DNA from 2 places in the Sporosarcina pasadenensis genome. Region 1 is predicted to be linked to the other one. Evidence: riboswitches for the same ligand, from Rfam matches in the RefSeq annotation. Region 1 holds a riboswitch; the other holds the start of a gene.

What was found. A riboswitch is a leader RNA that binds a small molecule or an ion and turns the genes downstream of it on or off. The one in region 1 is predicted to bind cobalamin.
Region 2: another riboswitch for cobalamin. It lies ahead of AB1K89_RS14910 (ABC transporter substrate-binding protein); the one in region 1 lies ahead of AB1K89_RS13000 (ribonucleoside-diphosphate reductase subunit alpha).

Annotation. Positions count from the first base shown of each region.
Region 1 is NZ_JBFEGM010000009.1:40,644-44,065, reverse strand. Features, by position in the region: gene AB1K89_RS13015 (hypothetical protein) at 1-83, opposite strand, end outside; gene AB1K89_RS13010 (NUDIX domain-containing protein) at 139-615, opposite strand; gene AB1K89_RS13005 (PH domain-containing protein) at 797-1,162, opposite strand; cobalamin riboswitch at 1,416-1,594, shown strand; gene AB1K89_RS13000 (ribonucleoside-diphosphate reductase subunit alpha) at 1,756-3,422, shown strand, end outside.
Region 2 is NZ_JBFEGM010000011.1:100,251-103,672, reverse strand. Features, by position in the region: gene argS (arginine--tRNA ligase) at 1-1,010, shown strand, start outside; cobalamin riboswitch at 1,248-1,432, shown strand; gene AB1K89_RS14910 (ABC transporter substrate-binding protein) at 1,552-2,523, shown strand; gene AB1K89_RS14905 (FecCD family ABC transporter permease) at 2,516-3,422, shown strand, end outside.

The DNA.
Region 1 (3,422 bases):
TCTGGTTCATTATCGACTACATTATTACATGCAGAGAGAATTAGTATAATCAATAAAAAAGACACAGCTAATGCATTCTTCATATATAGCCTCCATTATTTCCACTAACCTACCTCTTTATTAAATAAAGAAGTGAAGCTATTCAGCGAGACAAGACCATTCCATCTTCGAGTGATTAACTGACCCTATATACACCGATTGTTCATTCGGATCATTGAAATAATGATTAAGCATATGACTAACGGTCAAAGGCATTTCTAAGTTTAAAATCTTCGAAAGGTCTATCCAATGCAGAGCACCTTCATCTGAATTTATAAAATTCAACTTTGATGTATTTCCGAAATAAATATAGTGTTGGCGAATTTCATCTTTGCTTCTTCGCATTAATATATAACGAAGTTTAAGTTGCTCTATTTCATTCCTTCTTATTCCCGTCTCTTCGAAAATCTCTCTTAAACAAGACTCTTCAGGATTATTATGTTCATTAGCTTCGACATGTCCACCAATTCCAGTCCATAAATTAGATGCTAATGCTCTATCTTTGGAACGTTTCAACATCAAAAGTTTATTGTCACAAAAAAGATAGGCCCCAGTCATTATTCGCATTTTTATCATACACACCCGACCTTTTGTTTCAGTTTATTTTTTGTGATAAACTCCATCTTCAACTAGTGTTGATGCAGTAGCAAAAATGAGACACCTAATTTATTTTTGAATTGTGTCTCCGAGTAGTTTGTTATTTGATTTTTTCTCCCTGACAAATGATCCCGTGGATCCAATTGCACGGCTCTGTCATTTAAAGTATGGCATTCGCTATGATTTTATCGAGTTTACGGACATCGACTTTTTTATTCAAATTCAATTTGAATTTTCCTGCCTTCGTCCACAATTCAATTTCAGCATTAAAATCGATCCGTCCTGCATTTTCAGTGGAATACATATTGATCGACTTGAATGGAATTGTGTAGATCTCCACCTTTTTACCTGTTAACCCTTGCTTGTCCGCGATGATAAATCGTTTGTTTGTCACAACCGCAACGTCCCGGATTGTTTTATAAGCAACCTCAGCCACTTCACCGTCAATGAGCAAATCCGTAATCTCGTCGGGAACAGCAACTTCTTCCGTAAACGTCCAAGCCATCATTGCAGTTAAATCAGCCATCATCAATACCTCCTTTTTATGTGTATCATTACATACTAGTCTATGGAAGTATAGAGTGAATTGTAAATTATTTTACTTTTGTAGGATTGAGTCGCAAGACTGCGACCAAAGCGACAGTGTTGGGAGAACCAGCAATACCGGAAATTCCTGTGGTCACCCGAAAATTTAATTAAAACTCATAAAATATCTTTCTACCTATTTACGATTAAAACACAACATGTTAGGGTAGTAGATGTACATAAGGCACAACATATAGTATTGAACGATGGAATGGTACCGTTATCGGTTTAATAGGGAATCCGCAAATCGGAGCTGTCCCCGCAACTGTAAACGCAGACGACCGTCTCAAAACCACTGCAGCTTTGGCTAGCGGGAAGGGAGACGGAAGGAGGAAGCGTTAGCCAGTAGACCTGCCGTCCATCGTCAAGCGACACTTTCTTCGGGGGTTGAGAGGTGGAAGCGAGCGGGTTCTTTGCTTTCATTTTTCAAGCGAATCCCGATCTGTTTCCTAATCAAAAACCATGAGCGATGACTCCACCGAAGAGGTGGAATCATCGCTTTTTTCATTTCAAAGCTAAAAGGAGATGGATTGAATGACACTCATTACTGAAAGAACAGACATTATGGACAAGCTGCAAGCTGAATTTGGGGCGGAGAAGTTGGAAGCGCTTATTTCAGCGAGTCGACGCTGGAGAGAGCGTCATCCTGAAGGTACCGACTCTGACTGGTCGAAAGCAATGATTTTGGAGGCGCTCAGCAATATTGACGAAGCCTCAGCGTACTGGACATTTGTAGCTGCGCGGATCTATTTGCAGGAAGTTTATTCTCGTCAGGAACAGTTGCGGGGCACGAAAGCTTACACGAATTTTGCCGAGCATGTGGAGAGGCTCGTTCAGAAAGGCTTGTATACAACAGAATTGCTTGAAAAATATTCACGTGATGAATTGGAGAAGCTTGGTCAAATCATAAAGCCAGAGCGGGACAAGCTATTCACTTACATCGGGTTGAAAACGTTGATGGATCGTTATGCTGCAGTTGATTTCAACAAACAGCCAGTCGAGCTTCCACAAGAACGTTGGCTCATTATTGCGATGACGCTCATGCAAAATGAAACGGAAAATCGTCTCGATAAAATTGCCGAGGCGTATTGGGCGATGAGCAATCTCTATATGACGGTCGCGACGCCGACGCTTGCGAACGCGGGCAAACCGCATGGACAGCTGTCGAGCTGCTTTATCGATACTGTAGATGATTCGCTGCAAGGCATTTACGACAGCAATACTGATATTGCCAATCTATCGAAATACGGTGGCGGCATCGGCGTTTACATGGGCAAGGTCCGTTCCCGCGGCTCTTCGATAAGAGGGTTCAAAGGGGCATCAAGCGGCGTCCTTCCATGGATCAAGCAACTAAACAATACGGCCGTCAGCGTCGATCAACTCGGCCAGCGTCAGGGTGCAATTGCCGTCTACCTGGATGTGTGGCATAAGGACATCTTCACATTCCTCGATCTCAAGCTGAACAACGGGGATGATCGCTTGCGTGCGCATGATATTTTCACGGGCGTCTGCCTGCCGGATATATTCATGGAGCAAGTCGAAGCACGAGACGACTGGCATTTATTCGACCCGCATGAAGTGCGGACTGTAATGGGGTATTCGCTTGAGGATCATTATGATGAAACTAAGGGAAGCGGTTCATTCCGTCAGAAGTATGAGGAATGTGTCAACCACCCTGAATTGACGAAGGAGACCGTGCCGGCGATTGAAATTATGAAACGTATCATGCGCAGCCAGCTTGAAACAGGGACGCCATTTATGTTTTACCGTGATGAAGTAAACCGCGCCAATCCGAATAAGCATGAAGGGATGGTGTATTCGAGTAACCTTTGCACAGAAATCATGCAAAATATGAGTCCGACTGAGTTTGAAACTGTAACGCTTGAGGACGATATTGTAGTAACACGCTCTAAACCGGGAGACTTCGTCGTTTGTAACTTGTCGTCCATCAACCTTGGACGTGCAGTACCTGCGGACGTATTGGGGCGACTCATCAAAATCCAAGTCCGCATGCTCGACAACGTCATCGATTTGAATAAAATTCCGGTCGTCCAGGCGCAACGGACCAATGGCCGATACCGCGGCATCGGGCTCGGAACATTCGGTTGGCACCATCTGCTCGCTTTGAAGAATATCCAATGGGAATCGGATGAGGCAGTTGACTATGCGGATGAACTATACGAGAAAATTGCCTATTTAAC
Region 2 (3,422 bases), on a different contig from region 1:
ATCAGTACGTGAACGTCCCTGAAAAGGAGCGTCAGGATTTCTTCCGGAAATACGGACTTGAATTCGAATTGGCGAAACTGAAGAAGGACTTGGAAGATTTCCGCGTACCCTTCGATAATTGGTTCTCGGAAACGTCGCTCTATACGGACGGGAAGATCGGAATCGCTCTCGATAAATTGCGCGCGAACGGACATGTATTCGAAGAGGACGGCGCGACGTGGTTCCGCTCGACGACATTCGGGGACGATAAAGACCGCGTCCTCATTAAGAATGACGGCACATACACATATTTGACGCCGGACATCGCGTACCACGAAGACAAGCTCCGCCGCGGCTTCGACAAGCTCATCAACATTTGGGGAGCTGACCACCATGGGTACATTCCGCGGATGAAAGCGGCAATCGAGGCGCTCGGCTACGACCGCGATACGCTTGAAGTGGAAGTTGCGCAAATGGTGCAGCTTTATAAGGATGGCGAGAAATTCAAAATGAGCAAACGTACCGGAAAAGCGGTTACGTTGCGCGAACTCGTCGAAGAGGTCGGCTTGGACGCTGTCCGTTATTTCTTCGCGATGCGCTCCGCCGATTCGCAAATGGACTTCGATTTGGATTTGGCCATTTCGCAATCCAATGAAAACCCGGTTTATTATTCGCAATACGCGCACGCGCGTATTTCATCAATTCTCCGTCAAGCGGATGAAGCGAACCTTGCAGCATCGACGGAACATGTTGAGTTATTGCAGACGGAAAAGGAATTGTCGTTGCTGAAGAAAATCGGCGACTTCCCGCGTGCCGTCAGCGATTCTGCTCGACTCCGCTCACCGCACCGGATTACAAACTACATCCAGGAGCTGGCAGCAGAATTCCACAGTTTCTACAACGCTGAAAAAGTGCTCGATCCGGACAACCGCGACCTGTCCGAAGCGCGTCTAGCATTGATTACAGCAACACGCACGACAATCGCCAACGCATTGAAACTCATCGGCGTTGCCGCACCAGAAAGAATGTAAAAATGATACGCCCCTCCGAATGTGGAGGGGCGTTTTTTTGACCAAATACGCTCAAAAGCTGTGAAATACGCATAAATTCCCGGAAAGAAGCATAAACCCGGGAAAAGACGCATAAATCCTAGAAACTACGCATAAACGCTAATAATGACGCATAAATCCTAATAATTACGCATAAACCCGAAAATGCACCCTCTCGACATCGCACAAAACTATAGTATAATTAATGCGAATCACAATTACATAACCAAACGTGAAGGTGCCCCGCCGTCAACGCTGGGGTTAAAAGGGAAGCCGGTTCGATTCCGGCGCGGTCCCGCCACTGTACATGCTCGCAAGCCGCAAGTTGCCACTGGAGAAATTCCGGGAAGGCGCGGTACGCGATGAGCATAAGCCAGGAGACCTGCCTTCATGAGTCACCCGTACCCTACGAGGATAGGTTTGGTGGAAATCAGCGCTGTTCTGTTGCTGTATTTTTACTAAACACATTCCTCCGTCCACAAAACGGGGGATTTTTATTTGGAACAAACAGGAGGAAATTGGAATGAAGAAGATGTGGCAGCTTTGGCTAACAGCAATCCTAGCGACGTTCCTGCTCGCGGCATGCGGCACGGAAAACGCGGAGAAAGACAACAAACCAGCAACAGAAAATACACAGAAAGAAGCGAAGACTGCGGAAGCGGCATTCCCGGTCACGCTTACAGATGCGGTCGGCAATGACATTACGCTCGAACAAGCCCCTGAAACAATCGTCTCCATGATTCCGAGCAATACGGAAATCCTGTTCGCGCTCGGCCTGAACGACGAAATTGTCGGCGTCAACGATTGGGATAACTATCCGGAAGAAGCATTGGAGAAAGAGAAAATCGGCGGACAGGAATTCAATGTCGAAAAGATCGTCTCGATGACACCGGATATCGTGTTCGCTCATGAATCGATGCTTGGCATTAGCGACGAAGGCTTGCAACAGCTCCGCGACGCGGGAATCAATGTATTCGTCGTGAAAAATGCGGCGGATTTCGAAGAGACATACGAAACGATTGAAACGCTCGGCAAGGCGACTGGCAAATCTGAAGAAGCCGCTACAATCATCGAGGATATGAAAGCGAAAGTCGAAGAAGTTCTCGCGAAAACAGCAACTGTCGAGAATAAAAAACGTGTACTCATTGAAAACTCGGATGCGCCAGAAATTTATGCTCCGGGGAAAAATACATTCATGCAAGAAATGCTTGATATGATCGGTGCTGAAAACATTGTAACGGAAGAAGACTGGGTCATGATCAGCCCGGAGGAAATCGTCAGCCAGAACCCTGACGTCATCCTCATCATGTACAGCTATGTGCCGGATATCGTTGAAAGTGTGAAAAACCGGGACGGCTTCGGTGACATCACTGCTGTCAAAGAAGATGCGGTCGTCCAAGTCAATGAAGACATAACGAGCCGCACAGGTCCACGTCTCGCAATCGGCCTGGAAGAAGTGGCAAAAGCCATCTATCCGGAGGCGTTTGGTGAATAAAGCAACACTCGCCTACATCGTGTCCGCCGCCACACTTATCGTGGCGGTATGGCTCGGTGTTTCGATTGGAACCGTTAAAATTCCGATCAGCACGTTTTGGGATGCGTCTGATACGACCGCCTCAAATATCCTATGGAAAATCCGAATGCCCCGCGTCATTTTAGCAGGGCTTGTCGGTGCAGCGCTCGCCATTTCAGGAGCCGCTTTCCAAGGATTGCTGAAAAACCCGCTTGCTGATCCATACACACTCGGAGTGTCATCCGGCGCCTCGGTGGGTGCTGTCGTGACACTCTTTTTCGGTTTGTCGATTCCAATCCTAGGCACATACACTTTACCTGTCTTCAGCATGATCGGGGCCGCCTTAACGATGTTCCTCGTCATCGGCTTCGCAAGGCTCGTCGACCGTTCCATGAAAATGGAGACGATCATCCTCACCGGGATCATCTTCGGTTCATTTTTAGGCTCCGTCCTGTCGCTCATGATCGCGCTAACCGGTGAAGAGCTGCGGCAGATCATCGGCTGGCTGCTCGGTAGCGTCTCGATGCGCGGCTGGAATTACATCGTCATGGTACTTCCATTTGTCATCATCGGTACCTTCATTCTTTGGATGAACCGCAGGGAATTGAATGCCATGCTGTTCGGCGAGGAACGCGCACATCATCTAGGCGTCAACGTCAAACGCCGCAAATTCATGATTCTCATCGGCGGTTCCATTTTGACAGGTTCAGCTGTTGCTGTATCAGGAACGATCGGCTTCGTCGGCCTTGTCGTCCCGCATATGACACGCCTCATGTGGGGATCCGATCACCGGCATCTCCTTACATTGTCATTCATGAACGGTGCATCATTGCTCATCATTTGCGATCTCATCGCTCGAACGATCATTTCTCCTTCAGAAC